DNA from 3 places in the Volucribacter amazonae genome. Region 3 is predicted to be linked to each of the others. Evidence: riboswitches for the same ligand, from Rfam matches in the RefSeq annotation. Region 3 holds a riboswitch; each other region holds the start of a gene.

Region 1 (5,693 bases), 1.8 Mb from region 3:
TAGTTGTCCTATGGTGTATCAAAACACTATGATTAGTAGTTTTTTTGAAGCTTGGTTTGAGCGTACTTTACTCCCCTCATTCACACAGAAATCAGTCATTATTTTGGATAATGCATGTTTTCATAGAATGGGTATTTTGCAAGTAATGGCAAATAAGCGGGAACACCATATTTTACCGCTGACACCTTATTCGCCAGAACTTCATCCCATTGAATGCACTTGGGCAAATATTAAGAGATATATGCGTGCTGTACTACTTTGTTCGGGTAACTTGGCGGATATGTTAGTGTATCATTCTTATTTTAATTAACCATAATATAGCATTGGCAAACCCACTGTACTTTTGGTAATTCGGCTTGCCACTTGTCTTATTTTAAATTGAAATGACTATATTATTCCTCTTCAACTTTATTTTCTAACCCCATTTGCCAAAAAGCGATTTCCATTCTTACCGCTGTGTTAAAAATCTGTTGGATTTTGTTTTGCTGATGAGGTTGTGCGAGTAAGCGGTTTAGGGTGTTTTCCGCTTGTTGGGCGGCGGTTTGGTAGTCTTGGCTGGCGTACATATCAATCCAGCTTTGGTAAGGGTTGTTCGCTGGGCTTTGGGTGGCTGCCTGTTTGCCAATTTCGGCGTAGCCCAGTATGCAAGGGGCGAGGGCGGTGTGTAATTCGGTGAGTGTGCCTGTTAAGCCACAGTCTAAGACATAGCGCGTGTAGGCGATGCAGGCAGGGTGTTCTTCAAGTTGTTGGAGCTGTTGTTCGGTTACGCCGTATTGCTGGCAATATTGGATATGCAGTTGAATTTCTTGGTCAAGCATAGCGTTAATGCCCTGTTGAGCGGCGCGCATATCGGCAAGATTGTCGCTTTTATAAACGGCTAAGCCCCAAGTGCGGGTGAATTGAAGGAGAAAAAGATAATCTTGTTGTAAATAGTAACGAAAGTTGGCGAGAGGGAGGGTGCCTTGACGCAGTTGTTGAACAAAGGGGTGGTTGATATAGTCTTGCCAATATGGGCATTGTTGTTTGAGTTGTTGAAAGGTCATATTTCCTCCTTAGGTGGTAAGTAGTTGTTGCACGCTTTGGGCGATGTTGGGGGATTGGCTAATGGCGGAAATGACAGCAATACCATTAGCCCCAGTTTGACGTAGGTAGCGACAATCTTGAGGGTGTTTGATGCCACCAATGGCGACAATAGGCTTTTTTATCCCTGCTTGTCTAAGCTGTTGAATGAAGTTTAAGCCTACCACGGGTTTGGGATCTTCTTTGGATTGAGTAGGAAAAATCGGCCCAACACCAAAATAATCAATATCTGGGTTATTATCGCTGGCTAAGGCTTGGGATAAGGTGTTAATGGATAAGCCTAGTATAAAAGTGCGGTCAGTTTTGCGTTTAATTTCTGCGATAGAGGTATCGGTCTGCCCAACGTGAATACCATCGGCTTCAATCGCTATTGCTAAGTTGACGTCATCATTGATGATAAAGGGGACTTGGTATTGACGACATAAATCTCGGCATTGAATGGCGAGCTGTTTTTGTTGCTGTGGTTGCGCGGCAAGAGAAAATGCCCCTTTATCACGAAATTGAAAGCAACTAATGCCTGCTTGCAAGGCTTGGTTTAAGGTATTGAGAAAATGTTCGCAAGGGTTGCCAGTGAAATGGCGAAAGTCTTGGCTACCAGCGACAAAATAAAGAGAAAGTTTGGTTTGCATTATGCCTCCTGATAAGCCCAATGGTTAGTTGGCCCATGCCCTTGACCAATATTGAGGGGTTGGGCAATGGCGGCGGTAATAAAGGCTTTGGCGGTTTTAATGGCTTGTGTTAAAGGTTGCCCTTTGGCAAGTTCGGCGGTTAAACAGGCAGAAAATGTGCAACCTGTGCCATGGGTATGGGGCGTGTCAATGCGCGGCGTAGTGAGGCTAAATTGTTCTGTAGGGGTAAAAATCCAGTCTTGGCACTCCTCACTTTGCGAATGAAGATAATGCCCCCCTTTTATAATGACATTTTGACAACCCATTTTTTGTAATTGGTGTGCCGCTTGTTGCACACTTTGTTGATCGTTAATGTTAATCCCCGTTAAAGTTTCCGCCTCTGGAATATTTGGGGTAATTACATCGGCAAGAGGCAGTAAATGCTGAATTAAGGCATCAATGGCATTTTGTTGTAGCAAGGGCGCGCCACCTTTGGCAATCATCACAGGATCAAGCACAAAATACCCAAAACGATATTGCTTTAATTGGCGAGCCACACACTCAATAATCTCCGCGCAACCGAGCATACCCACTTTAAAGGCGTTAATCTGAAAATCTTGGGCAATGGCTTGGAGTTGCGCCTCAATATTGCCACAAGGAATGGTATGAATATCAAACACACCAAGCGTATTTTGGGCGGTTACCGCCGTAATCACCGAAGTGCCAAAAACCTGACGCATTTGGAAAGTTTTTAAATCCGCCTGAATGCCTGCACCACCGCCACTATCTGAGCCAGCAATGGTTAATGCTTGTGCCATCTTAGACATAATCTACCCTCCCATATTGCGTAATTTGTTCAGCATTGATTGCACCAAGTTGATCTAATAATGCCATATTAAATTGCCCATATTGGGTAGGCTGGAGAGGCTGGGCGGCAAGTTCCCCTGCAATCGCATAAACCGTACAAGCCTCAAGGGTTGCCGCAAAATATTGAGAGGGATTAGCCACCGCCACAAAAGCCGCGCAAACCGCACTCAACAAACAGCCAGACCCTGTAATTTTGGGAAACATCGGCGTTCCATTGTGAACTAAAGCGGTATTGGCACCGTTACTAATCACATCGGTTGCCCCACTGATTGCTACCACACATTGATATTGTTGGGCGACACGCTGTGCAATGGCAATTAAATCGCCATTGCCTTGCCCAGCATCAACCCCTTTACTTTGCCACTGTTCCCCAGCAATACACGCCAATTCGCCAGCATTGCCTCGAATCACCGCAAATTTCACTTCGGCAAGCAAACTATCAATGGTTTCACGACGATAAGCCGTTGCCGCCACGCCCACAGGATCAAGCACTACAGGAATATGCTGTTGATTTGCGGTTTTACCCGCTAAAATCATCGCCTCCACCCCTTTGCTAAATAACGTACCAATATTAATCACTAAACCACGATTAAATTGCTGAATATCCGCCACTTCCGCCACATTATCAGACATCAACGGCGAAGCCCCTAAAGCCAATAAACCATTGGCACTATAATTGGCAACCACGATATTGGTAAGATTATGAATCAGCGGATTTTGCTGGCGAATTTTGGCTAAAAATTGAGATTGCATAGCAAGTCCTTATTGCAAAATTGAACGAAAGAAAAGATTGTCAATACTAAGAAATAAGGCGAGCAATAATAAAAGAAAGGGATAAGCATACTTAGTTTCCTACGGCAGTATTAACTGAATCAGGTTCACGGGTATTTTCTCAGCGAAGTTAAAAGAATAACTAAGCACCCCGACTATGTATGGCAGTATAGGGGATTTTGGATAAAATGAGAAGTAAAAATATTTAGCTATTAAATTTAAATAAAATTAGTGATAAATTTATCTCACTAACAATTATGGAGTAGCTTTATGTATAAAAATTATTCATTGTTATTGCCAAATTATCCTTTTAATTCAGAATTGATTGCGGGAATAACGCAAGGGGAAAAAGGAAACTATCTTGATTTTATTGTAGATAGACCTGAAGGTATGAAGGGGTATATGTTACAGCTAACTACTTTCGGGAAAGGCGAGGTATTTGATGGCAAGAAAAAATTTGAAGCAGTGAAAGGACAACTATTGTTATTTTCCCCACAAGCTATGCAGTGTTATCAAAGACATCATGAAAGTCAATATTGGCATTATAAATGGATTTATTTTTATCCAGATCCTAAATGGTTGAAATGGTTAAACTGGTCGAATACACAGCAGCATATAGGGAAAATATTTATTAATAATCAACATTGTTTCTTAGAAATTAGTCAATTATTCAGTAAAGTGGAAATTGAATTAAAATCAAGCCATATTGTTAAGCAAGATCTTGTTTCAACTTTATTAGAATATTTACTAATGAAGTGTTTTTCAATTGAAAAACTTAAATGTATACCAAGTATTGATCAAAGAGTTTTGATTATTTGTGAATATATTCTGGAACATTTGGAACAAAATAATAGCATTGATGAATTAGCAAGTATTGTTTTTTTGTCTTCTTCACGCTTATCTCATTTATTTAAGAATGCGTTAGGGATTAGTATTGTGCAATGGAAAGAATACCAAAGAATTTTAGTTGCTAAAAAATTATTACATTTTTCTAATATCTCCGTTGCTAGTTTAGCTCGTTCTTTAGGATATGATGATTCGCTATATTTCTCTAAACTTTTTAAGAAACATACTGGAATGTCTCCATCAGAATTCCGAGAAATAGAAAGGAATAACGGTTAAAAATGTGATCTAATTCTCAATTTATTTTGTATAGCAGGATTTTCCATACTTACACGTCAAAAATACATATCTTTTACTTTCCCATTAACATAAGATGATTTTGCCTAGAAACTTATTTATAACTTAAGGTTATGTAATTAGCTATAAATAGATTTCGAGGGTATAAACAGATTTTAGCTCATTGAAAAAATTGTATTAGTTAGGAGGATTTTCCTATGAATAAAATGGTATTTAAGAAATTATTTTCTATTTTATTATTATCTTGTTGTAGTCATTTTGCACTAGCATCAGATTATGAAGTAGTAAATATTTCTAAAATTGACGGTATGCCTTGGTTTAATCGTATGGCAGGGGGCGTTATTCAGGCTGGTAAGGATAATAATGTCAATGCTTATCAAGTTGGCCCATCTAATACAGATGCTCCTCAACAGGTAAAATTAATTGAAGATTTGATTGCTAAAAAAGTCAATGCAATCTCTATTGTACCTAATGATGCAAATGCTTTAGAACCTGTTTTGAAAAAAGCTAAACAAAATGGCATCGTTATTTTAACTAATGAATCTGTTGGGCAACCAAGTGCTGATTGGGATATAGAAATTATTGATAATGCCCAATTTGCAGCAGATTATGTTGAAGAAGTAGCGAAAACTATTGGAGGAAAAGGAGGGTATGTACTTTATGTTGGTGGTTTGACGGTACCTCAGCATAATTTATGGGCAGACCTTTTTATTAATTATCAGAAAAAACATTATCCAGAAATGTTTGAAGTTACGAGTAGAATGCCTGTCGCAGAAAATATCAATGATGCAAGACGTACAACACTTGATTTAGTTAAAGCGTATCCTGAATTAAAAGCCGTAATTTCTTTTGGTTCGCAAGGACCTATTGGTGCAGGTTTGGCTGTAAAAGAAAAACGATTAAAAGGTAAATTAAATGTTTTTGGAATGATGATTCCTTCTCAAGCAGCTTCATTAATTAAATCTGGTGATATTACTATGGGCATAACTTATGATCCTGCAAGTGCTGGATATGCGTTAGCTTATGTTGCAGCTAAAGTATTAAAAGGAGAAAAAATTGAAGAAGGATTTTCTATTCCAAATATAGGTTCGGCAAAAGTTGATCAAGAAAAACGTTTGCTTCAATTTCATAATGTGTTAAGAGTAACGAAAGAAAATATTAATGAATTATACTAATAATATTGGTGCTATGGAGAATTCTCCATAGCCAATAGGAGAATAATATGGC
Region 2 (5,693 bases), 470 kb from region 3:
AAGGTAATCGTACAAGTATTTTCTTACAAGGTTGCAAACTAAATTGTTTGTATTGCCATAACCCAGAAACTATTCCTCGTTATTCAAAGCTAGCCTCTCAAGTTAGCCTACAATATTTATATGAACAAATAATGCAAGCTATCCCTTTCATTCGAGGAGTAACATTTTCTGGTGGAGAACCTACAATTCATCATAGGAAACTCATTCCATTATTTAAAGCACTCAAGAAACAAGCTCTTACTTGCTATATTGATACTAGCGGTTTTTTTGATTATCAACAAATTGAAGAGCTTATTAACGTCACTGATAAATTTTTATTTGATTTAAAGGGAGAAGGACAGGGTTTACAAACGCTATGTTTTGATCGAAAAAATCAGCAAGGAAAAGTTCCCTTGCAAATATTTAATTCTCATCAATATATCAAAACTAACAATCTAATGCGTAATTTAACTAATCTCTCTTATTTATTAAAACTCGACAAAATTGAAGAGGTGCGGTTGGTTTTACTAACGGATTTCTTTGATAGTCAATCCTTAATTACAAAAGTTGCACAATTATTATTACCCTATCCTCAGGTGCTACTCAAAATTATTCGGGTACATACTAAAGGAACAAGAGATCCTGAGGGATTACAATCTTTTGTTCCCAGTATAGAACAAGTTGATCAGTTAGCATGTTATGCAAAACAATGCGGAATTCACAACATTAAAACTATTTACTAATTATTGAGGTCATTATGAATATACTTATTAGCCTTTTAGGTATTGTGGTTTTGTTAACCATCGGTATCTTACTTTCTACACAACCCAAAGAAATTAATTGGCGTACAATTTTAGGTGCATTATTAATCCAAATTACCTTTGCTGCCTTAATACTCTATGTTCCTATCGGACGAGAAATCTTATTAGCAATGGCAAATGGAATCAGTCATATAATCAATTATGCCAACGAAGGAATCGATTTCTTATTTGCTGGGCTTGCGGATGTAAAAAATTCGGGGTTCATTTTTGCCATAAAAGTCTTGCCAATTATTGTCTTTTTCTCTGCTCTCATTTCTGTACTTTATTATATTGGTATTATGCAATGGATTATTAAAATTATTGGAGGGGGGCTACAAAAAGCCTTAGGCACCTCAAAATCTGAATCTATGTCAGCAGCGGCTAATATATTCGTTGGGCAAACCGAAGCCCCCTTGGTCATCAAACCTTTTGTAAGCCGAATGACTGAATCAGAGCTTTTTGCTGTAATGGCTGGAGGAACTGCCTCTATCGCTGGCTCAGTATTAGCCGGTTATGCAGGAATGGGTATTCCTTTAACCTACCTTATTGCAGCTTCATTTATGGCGGCACCCGCTGGATTATTATTTGCTAAACTTATGCTACCACAAACACAAAAATTCACCGACGAGCTTATTGAAAATGAAAATACAGAAAAGCCTAATAATGTACTAGAAGCTCTTGCTAACGGTGCAACATCAGGTATGTATTTAGCTTTTAACATCGGTGCAATGTTAATAGCAGTAATTGCTATGATAGCCTTACTTAATGGCATACTTAGTTATATTGGTGGGTATCTTGGTTATCAAGATCTTAGTATACAAATGCTATTAGGTTACTTATTTAAACCTCTTGCGTATTTAATTGGAGTACCTTGGTCAGAAGCGGGTATTGCAGGTCAAATGATTGGTATGAAACTAGCGGTAAATGAATTTGTAGGTTATTTAGAATTTTCTCAATATTTACAACCTGATCCCCCTACACAACTCAGTGATAAAACAAAAGCAATTATCACCTTTGCACTATGTGGTTTTGCTAATTTTAGTGCAATTGCAGTAATGATTGGAGGAATAGGGAGTATTGCACCTAATAAACGCTCTGATATTGCTCGTTTAGGATTAAAAGCGGTCATTGCGGGAACATTAGCTAATTTGCTCAGTGCAACGATAGCTGGTATTTTTATTGATCTCAGTGGTGTTGCTTTAATTTAAAAAGATAACAATGTAGAAAAGAACCACAATAAAAAAGTGCGGTCTATTTTCACAAAATTTTTGCTTTTTTTCATAAGCTAAGTTATATTCATTGCATTAGTCGGGGTGCTTAGGTGTTTACCGAGCTGAGATAATACCCGTGAACCTGATACAGCTAATACTGACGTAGGAAACTAATTATGCCATTATTCTCTTTTTTCTTTATTCCTTTATTTTCTCTTGCTCAAATCCGATCATTATTAATCCCATAAAGCTGGATTAATCATGAAAGCCATTGAAATTAGCCAGCTGACCCTGTCTTTTGCTCAACAAAAGCTATTTCATCAATTTGATTTTAGTTTGGCACAGGGCGAATGGGTCGCATTGTTAGGTATGTCTGGGATTGGAAAATCAACCTTGTTGCGTGCCATTGCAGGGTTAGAACAAACGGCAATTTCGCAGGGGCAAATTTATTGTGCGGGAAAAATTGCTTGGTTAGCTCAGCAAGATAGCCTTTATCCTTGGTTGTCCCTTGAAGATAATGTGCAATTAGCTCAATATTTAGCAGGCACGCAAAATACACAAACTCGCCAGCAAGCTCGTCAATTATTAGCTGCGGTCAATTTGGACGAACATTGGCATAAACCTTGTTACCAACTTTCTGGTGGGCAACGACAACGTGTGGCGTTGGCAAGAACCCTAATGCAACAGGCGGATATTATTTTAATGGACGAACCTTTTTCCGCCTTAGATGCCGTTACTCGTTTACAGCTACAAGATCTGACCTGTCAGCTATTTCAAGATAAAACCCTGTTATTAATTACCCACGATCCGCAAGAAGCCTTACGCCTTGCCGATAAAATTTATGTGTTAAGTGGGCAGCCTGCACAACTCTCTGCGGCGATTGAACCTCCGGGGCAAAAACCTCGTCAACTTAATCAACAAACCTTATGGCAATTACAACAACAATTATTACAGCAACTCATGAGGGCATTATGAAAACAACGCTGCGTTATTTCGCCCAGATTACTTTGTTAGCCCTCGCATTAGTGTTAATTTGGGCGGCAATCATCCATTATTTTGCTTTACCTCATTATTTATTACCACCGCCCTTTAGCGTTGGAAAAACCTTGATAGAACAATGGCCGCTGTTATTATTGCACAGCAAAATTACCTTAATAGAAATTATACTCGGTTTGGTCATCGGCTTTTTATTAGGTTTATTATCCGCATTGGTGCTTTGTTTGTTCCCACGTTTAGCAAAATTATTATTGCCCTTACTTGTGTTATCCCAAGCCATTCCTGTTTTTGCCATTGCTCCCTTATTGGTTTTATGGTTTGGTTATGGTATGCCGTCCAAAATCGTGATGACAGTTTTAATTATTTATTTTCCTGTTACGGCGACTTGTTATGACGGTTTACGCCAAACACCGAAACAATGGTTAGAATTAGCCAGTACATTAACCCCCTCATCTTGGCGAATTTTATTTAAAGTGAGATTACCTGCCGCCTTGCCTGCCCTTGCTTCTGGGTTACGTATCGCCACCTCTATTGCCCCTATTGGTGCGATTGTGGGCGAATGGGTGGGTTCTTCCCAAGGGCTAGGTTATTTAATGTTACAAGCCAATGCCCGAATGCAAGTAAGCCTTATGTTTGCTGCATTATTAATGCTGATGCTAATGGCATTAACACTTTATTTTACCCTTGATAAATTACTTAACCGCCTAATTCCTTGGGCAAATTATTTACCTTAACAAAGGAGCAACCATGAAAAAATATTTGTTAATTTTAACCGCACTTTTCGCTATGTTTAGTCCCTCATTAAATGCTAAAGAGAAATTAAGTTTAATGCTTGATTGGTTTGTTAATCCTGATCATGCCGCCATTATTGTGGCTCAACAAAAAGGCTTTTTTGCTCAGAATGGTTTAGAAGTAGAAATTATTGAGCCTGCCGATCCCTCAATGCCGCCGAAACTGGTTGCCGCTGGTAAAGCGGACTTAGCCGTTGATTACCAACCTCATTTACAAATGCAAGTGGCTGAAGGCTTACCCTTAGTGCGTATCGGTACATTGGTATCCACCCCCTTAAATAGCTTAGTGGTGTTAGCGGATAGTGATATTCAGCAATTAAGCGATCTCAAAGGTAAAAAAGTTGGCTATTCAGTAAGTGGTTTTGAAAGTGCTTTATTATCTGCAATGTTAAAATCCGCCAACTTGTCGGCACAAGATGTGGAGTTAATTAATGTAAATTGGTCGCTTTCGCCCTCTTTATTTAGTGGACAAGTAGATGCCGTCATTGGTGCATTCCGTAATTTTGAGCTTAATCAAATGGCCTTAGAAAACCGTCCCGGGCGAGCTTTTTATCCTGAAGAACATGGCGTGCCTGTTTATGACGAATTAATTTTAGTCGCCAACAAAAATCAGCTTCATTCAGCGAAATTATCGGCATTTTTAACCGCACTTGAACAAGCTACCCTCTATTTAATCAATCACCCACAACAGGCTTGGCAAGATTTTGTTAGTTATAAACCGCAAGAGTTGGATAATGAACTTAACCGTCTGGCTTGGCGAGATACTTTACCAAGATTAACCTTACGCCCACGAGCATTAGATAACGCACGTTATCAAGCAATGGCAACCTTTATGCAACAACAAGGGCTGATCAATAGCGTACCGAACTTAGCGGATTACGCAATTCAAGTGGAGTAATTGCAATGCCACAGAAAAATAGCAAAGTCCAAGTGGCCAGTGCCACCATGATCGGCACAGCCATTGAATATTTTGATAATTATATTTATGCCATTGCTGCGGTATTAATTTTTAATCAGCAATTCTTTTCTAGTAGCGATCCTATGTCCAATCAACTAGCGGCACTTTCTACCCTCGCCCTAACTTTTGTCGCTCGCCCTTTAGGGGCTGTGATTTTCGGGCATTTTGGCGATCGCATTGGACGCAAAAAAACCTTTATGATGTCCTTGCTCTTAATGGGCGGTGCAACGGTTTGCATTGGTTTATTGCCCACTTATCAAAGCATCGGTATTTGGGCAACGCTATTGTTATGCCTATGTCGCATAGGGCAAGGCATTGGGCTTGGGGGCGAATGGGGAGGAGCAGCATTAGTCGCCATTGAAAATGCCCCAGCTCAACAACGCGGTTGGTACGGCATTTTCCCCCAACTTGGTGCCCCTATTGGCTTATTGCTTGCAAATGCCGCCTTTTTACTCATCAGCTACACCCTAGGTGAGCAAGCCCTACTAGAATGGGCGTGGCGTTTACCTTTCCTGTTTTCTGTGGTATTGATTGGCATCGGCATTTATGTACGACTAAAATTAGTGGAAACCCCAGTGTTTCTCTCAGCATTAGAACAACATAAACCCGTAAAACTTCCAATATGGCAAGTACTTACCTGTCATTATAAACCACTGATTTTAGGACTATTAATTTGCGTGGCAGGCTATGTGTTATTCTATATTATGATCGCTTTTAGCCAAATTTATGCCAAATCCCCTGCCACCTTATCGCCAGCAGGCTATCCTATGGGATTAGGTATTTCCCCACAAATCTTTACCACATTATTAATGTGTAGCGCCATTGCACTGGCAGGCTCAATACTATTATCAGGCATTGCCATTGATAAATTTGGACGCCGTAGTTGGTTAATCTGGACAACCCTTGGTGTCGCCCTCTTTGGGTTAGTTTTACCGCTTTTCCTCAACAACGGCACAAC
Region 3 (5,693 bases):
AGGTAATGAAGTAAAATGCTGATTACCAAATAAAGCGATAGCGGTAAAATCCCCTAAGGACAATGCCATAGCCAAAGCGAAAGCATATTTGATTGGTTGAGCTAAGGTGTTCCATTCAATTAAGCGTAAACGTTGCCAGCCACTGATGCCTAAAGACTGGCATAATTTTTCGTAATAGTGCATATTTTGGTTCATTGGGGCGGATAAAATACGGATAACAAAGGGCATGGCGGTTAAACCATTACATAACACCACAATAAAAAATAAATAGATTTCATCAAAACGAAGATGTTGTAGCCAAATAAATAATCCGATTGCCAATAATAAGGTGGGTATGGATAAAATTAACATACCAAAATTAAGCAAAAAGTTTGCCGTTGTTCGCCAATAAAGCCATAGTAAACGGCGTGATAATAACAATAATCCAGTGGCTAATAAGAGGGCAAAACAGGCGGAACTTAATGCCATTGCTAACGAATAGCCTATGGCTCGCCATAATTGAGACGATTGCCAAATAGACCACAATGCTTTGGAACTTAATGCGGTGATAAATAAATTTAAGAGGGGAAATAAAATAAAAAGGCAAACACTGATAATCAAAAAAATTTGCCAAAATCGCACCGCACTTTTTTGTTTTGCCCGCCAAATGCTAGTTTGTTGCAAAGGGTTGTTGGTTGGTTTGCCAAGCCAACTGGTTAAGGCAAATAACATAAAGCAAAAGAGAAATTGCAATAAGGCATAAAAAGAAGCTCTTGCTAAATCAAAATCAAACACAATCGCTTGATAAATTGCCACTTCTAAGGTGGTATATTGTGGTCCGCCACCTAAGGTAAGTACAATGGTAAAGCTGGTAAAACACAGCATAAAAATCAGGCTGAGGGCAGGCAAAATTTGCGAACGTAAATATGCCCATTCCACCAAGCGGATAAATTGCCAACCTCGTAGATTTAATTGTGCCGCAAGCTGATGTTGTTGACTTGGGATAGCTTGAAAACAAGGCAAAAATAAACGGCAAGCAAAGGGGATATTAAAAAAGAGGTGAGTTAATAAAATCCCTGTTAAACCATAAATATTGGGTTGCCAAGCTATGCCCATAGAGCTGAGAAATTGTGCCAGCCAACCTTTTGTGCCATACACGCCTAAAACCCCAAAAATCACCACTAATGAGGGCAAAACAAAGGTTAGGGAAAACAATTTAAGTAGCCATTTTTTTCCTATAACGTCTTGATAAAACAAGGCTCTGGCTAAGAGTAAGCCCCCAATTACCGCTAAAACTGCCGATAATAAGGCTTGTGCAAAGCTAAAAAACAGGACGTGGCGTAAATAAGGATCCCATAAAGAAAGCCAAGCCTTAGGGCTTTCTAAGCGAAAAATGGCTTGCAGTGCGTTACTATATACCAAGATCAAAAGCAATAAAACCGCAATTCCGCCCAAATAATGCCTTGGGCGAAATTGCGGATTGTGAATAAAGGTGAGCAGTTTCATTATTTAATTAATGCCGTTTGCCACACATTGATCCATTGTTTGATTTGCTCGGCACTCACTGCACTGCTATCAAGGGTTTTGGTATTTAATTGTTTGGCTTTAAGCTGATCAAAAAGAGGATCAACCTGTGCGTCTGTCACAGATAACATAACATTTTTACGGCTAATCTCTTGCTGTGCCTCAGGGCTTAATAAAAAGCCTAAAAAATGCTCGGCACAAAGGTTATCTTTGCCCTTAACCGTTTTGGCTGCCATTTCAATTTGTAATAATACGGGATCGCTAAATTCTGTGGCAACATATTGATCTTTATTTTCTTGCAATAAATGATAAATCGGCGAAGTATTATGACTCATCACTAAATCCGCCTCGCCTTTTAGAAATGCCCCATAGGTTTCTGTCCAACCTTTTCCTACAGTAACCGTATGGCTCGCTAATTGTTGCCAACGTTGTGGAATTTGTTCCTCAGGATAAAGCAAGTTTAACCACACCAATAAGCCACGTCCAATACTACTGGTACGTGGATCTTGATAAATCACGTTGAGATCTTGTCGCTCAATTAATTCCGCTAAACTTTGCGGTGGGTTAGTCAATTTGGTTTTGTCATAAATAAAGGCATATTGTCCAAAATCATAGGGTAAAAAAGTGTGATTTTGCCAAGTAATCGGCAAGGATAATTGATTAAGAGCCACTTGATTTGGCACAAATAAGCCTGATTTTTCCGCAGGCTCTAGCTGAAAATTATCCAAGCCAATCACAATATCCGCTTGGGTATTTTTGCCCTCTAAACGCACCCGATTTAATAAGGTGGTACGGCTATCAAAAGGCACAATATTGGCTTGGCATTGTGGGTATTTTTGTTCAAATTGGGCTTTAACAACAGGTGCTGGTCCCCAATCTGCAGAAAAAAATTCTTCGGCGTAAATGGTAACTGGAGTTGTTTTTGCCAAGAGATTTGGTGAAACCGCTAATGCGGTAGAAAACAACAAGGTCTTTAATTTTTTCATAAGATAATCCTTTAAATTGAGATTAAAGGAATTTAAGTGCGGTCAAAAATAGAAAAATTTTTTAACTTTCTCAAATCCCTACGCAGATATTAATCAGTTCAGGTTCTATGGGTATTTCTCAGCTAAACTTTTAGCACCCCATTGAGAACGAAAATAAGTGTATGATTAGTGGCAGTAAAATGCAATGATTTTGTTAGCCGAACATCAATATAAAATCTTACTTTTCCTTAGAGATTATTCCTGACCAAACACCGCCATATAATTTGCACTGACATTGTGATTTAAACAAAATTTTTCACTTAAGGGGTTATAATGATACCCTACCATTTTCTGACAACGTAAATGCACTTGATCAGTATAAGCAAGCAATTCTGCTGGCTTAATAAATTTCTCGTATTGATGTGTGCCTTTAGGCAACATTTTCAATATATATTCCGCTCCAATAATCACCAATGCCCACGCTTTAAGGGTGCGATTAATGGTGGAAATAAAAAGTTTGCCATGGGGTTTTAATAATTGTTGGCAATGAGCAATAATTGCTGCAGGATCGGGGACGTGTTCTAACATTTCCATACAAGTAATCACATCAAATTTGTTTTGATATGCAACTTGGCTGGCTAACTCTTCAATGGCAATTTGTTGATAATCTATATTGAGTTGTTGACTTTGTGCATGTTGTTTAGCTACGGCTAAAGGGGCGGTAGAAAGATCGATGCCTGTAACACTTGCTCCTTGTTTTGCCATACTTTCTGCTAAAATACCGCCACCACAGCCTACATCAAGCACTAATTTATCCTGTAACCCGCCACTTTGTTGCAAAATAAAATCTAACCGATAAGGATTGAGTAAATGAATAGGCTTAAAATCACCATTCGGATCCCACCAGCTATCCGCCATTTTTTCAAATTTATCAAGCTCTTGTTGATCAACATTTTGCATAATAATCCTTGTTATAGTTGTTTGCCCTGCAAAAATTTTTTAAATTTACACCGCACTTTTATGTACTGGATAATATAGAGGTTTTAATTTAAACGAGTAGAACCGCTATAAATCTTGAGCCATAAACGTAGCTACATAATTGACTTGGCAATGTGAAATAAAATACGCCTTTTCTGTACAAGGATTATAGCGATAACCTTGCAAATCTGCCAATGTAAATCCCATATTCTTGGCGAATTTAATTAAAGTCGTTGGTTTAATAAATTGTGCATAATGATGTGTGCCTTGGGGTAATAGCTTTAACATTTTTTCCGCTAGCAAAATCATCACTATCCACGCCATTACACTGCGGTTAATGGTGGTAATAATCAGTTTACCATTGGGTTTCAATAAACGTTGGCAATGATGCAGTAAAGATTCAGGTTTGTGAATATGTTGTAAAACGTCTAAACACAAAATACAATCAAAACGTTTATCTGGCGAATATTGTGCAATATCAATGCAATGATAATCAATTTGTAAGCCTTGTTGGCGAGCTTGTTGCTTGGCAATGTGTAATAAGGGGCAAGCAATATCAATGCCCGTTACCTTTGCCCCTTGTTGTGCTAAAGCCTGCGTCAAAATGCCACCACCACAACCTAAATCAAGGATTTGCTTATCTACAATGCCTTGATTTTGTTGCATAATATAGGCTAAACGCCAAGGAGTTAGCCGATGTAGGGGCTTAGATATACCATTGGGATCCCACCAATGCTGCGCCTGTTGGGCGAACTTATCCGATGTATTTACCATTTTCTTCTCAAGAAGTTACTCACTTACATAAATCTCACAAATTACTTGGAAAAATTAGGGTAATAATACAATTTATGGTACAATCTCGCCAATTTTTATTGATAAATTTTATAGCTTAGGAAATTCTCAATGAGCGATTTAGCCCAAGATATTACCCCTGTTAGCGTTGAGGAAGAATTAAAATCCTCTTATCTTGATTATGCCATGTCTGTGATTGTTGGTCGTGCATTACCCGATGTGCGTGATGGTTTAAAACCTGTTCATCGTCGCGTATTATTTGCTATGCACGAGGGTGGCAATGCCTATAATAAACCTTATCGTAAATCCGCCCGTATCGTGGGGGACGTCATCGGTAAATACCACCCACATGGCGATAGTGCAGTGTATGATACTATTGTGCGTATGGCTCAACCTTTCTCACTACGCTATATGTTAGTTGACGGGCAAGGTAATTTCGGTTCAGTGGACGGCGATTCCCCAGCAGCAATGCGTTATACCGAAGCGAGAATGACCAAAATTGCTCACGAGTTATTAGCGGATTTAGACAAAGAAACTGTTGATTTTGTACCGAACTATGACGGCTCAGAAATGATCCCAGAGGTGTTGCCAACTAAAGTCCCTGCCTTATTAATCAATGGTTCATCAGGGATTGCCGTAGGTATGGCAACCAATATTCCGCCCCATAATTTAGGCGAAGTGCTAGATGGTTGTTTAGCGTATATTGATAACAATCACATTAGTATTGATGAATTAATGCAATATATCCCGGGCCCAGACTTTCCTACCGCGGCATTAATCAACGGTCGAAAAGGCATTGAAGAAGCCTATAAAACAGGTCGTGGTAAAATTTATGTGCGTGCCAAAGCCCATATTGAAACCGATGAAAAAGGGCGTGAAACCATTATCGTTAATGAAATCCCTTATCAGGTCAATAAAGCGAAATTAATTGAAAAAATTTCTGACTTAGTAAAAGAGAAAAAAGTCGAGGGAATTAGTGCATTGCGTGATGAATCCGATAAAGAAGGTATGCGGATTGTGATTGAAGTAAAACGTGATGCCGTTGGGGAAGTGTTACTTAACCAACTTTACGCCCTGACTCAATTACAAATCACCTTTGGGATTAATATTGTTGCCCTTGACCATGGGCAGCCAAAAGTGCTTAACCTCAAACAATTAATTGAAGCCTTTGTGTTGCACCGCCGCGAAGTAGTAACACGCCGTACTGTGTTTGAATTACGCAAAGCTCGTGAACGAGCACATATCTTAGAGGGGCTTGCCATTGCCTTAGCCAATGTTGATCCTATTATTGAGTTAATTCGTCAAGCACCTAATCCTGAAGCCGCGCGTCAAGCCTTATTAAGCCAAGGTTGGCAACTCGGTCATGTGGCACAAATGTTAGCCGCCACTGGGGTTGATGCCGCTCGCCCGGAAGAATTATCGGCGGAATATGGTATTCGTGATAACAAATATTAT

Evidence for each region. A riboswitch is a leader RNA that binds a small molecule or an ion and turns the genes downstream of it on or off. The one in region 3 is predicted to bind thiamine pyrophosphate.
Region 1: linked by a shared signal. The riboswitch ahead of thiM (hydroxyethylthiazole kinase) and the one ahead of thiB (thiamine ABC transporter substrate binding subunit) in region 3 are both predicted to bind thiamine pyrophosphate.
Region 2: linked by a shared signal. The riboswitch ahead of A6A20_RS04045 (ABC transporter ATP-binding protein) and the one ahead of thiB (thiamine ABC transporter substrate binding subunit) in region 3 are both predicted to bind thiamine pyrophosphate.

What each region holds. Positions count from the first base shown of each region.
Region 1 is NZ_LWID01000001.1:2,106,302-2,111,994, reverse strand. It holds gene A6A20_RS10180 (transposase) at 11-310, shown strand; gene tenA (thiaminase II) at 393-1,043, opposite strand; gene thiE (thiamine phosphate synthase) at 1,053-1,709, opposite strand; gene thiD (bifunctional hydroxymethylpyrimidine kinase/phosphomethylpyrimidine kinase) at 1,709-2,515, opposite strand; gene thiM (hydroxyethylthiazole kinase) at 2,508-3,308, opposite strand; TPP riboswitch at 3,388-3,490, opposite strand; gene araC (arabinose operon transcriptional regulator AraC) at 3,597-4,448, shown strand; gene A6A20_RS10150 (autoinducer 2 ABC transporter substrate-binding protein) at 4,664-5,641, shown strand; gene A6A20_RS10145 (sugar ABC transporter ATP-binding protein) at 5,689-5,693, shown strand, end outside.
Region 2 is NZ_LWID01000001.1:817,971-823,663, forward strand. It holds gene A6A20_RS04035 (4Fe-4S cluster-binding domain-containing protein) at 1-722, shown strand, start outside; gene A6A20_RS04040 (NupC/NupG family nucleoside CNT transporter) at 737-1,987, shown strand; TPP riboswitch at 2,079-2,176, shown strand; gene A6A20_RS04045 (ABC transporter ATP-binding protein) at 2,252-2,965, shown strand; gene A6A20_RS04050 (ABC transporter permease) at 2,962-3,720, shown strand; gene A6A20_RS04055 (ABC transporter substrate-binding protein) at 3,734-4,675, shown strand; gene A6A20_RS04060 (MFS transporter) at 4,681-5,693, shown strand, end outside.
Region 3 is NZ_LWID01000001.1:351,700-357,392, forward strand. It holds gene thiP (thiamine/thiamine pyrophosphate ABC transporter permease ThiP) at 1-1,485, opposite strand, end outside; gene thiB (thiamine ABC transporter substrate binding subunit) at 1,485-2,489, opposite strand; TPP riboswitch at 2,547-2,640, opposite strand; gene ubiG (bifunctional 2-polyprenyl-6-hydroxyphenol methylase/3-demethylubiquinol 3-O-methyltransferase UbiG) at 2,724-3,428, opposite strand; gene ubiG (bifunctional 2-polyprenyl-6-hydroxyphenol methylase/3-demethylubiquinol 3-O-methyltransferase UbiG) at 3,534-4,220, opposite strand; gene gyrA (DNA topoisomerase (ATP-hydrolyzing) subunit A) at 4,350-5,693, shown strand, end outside.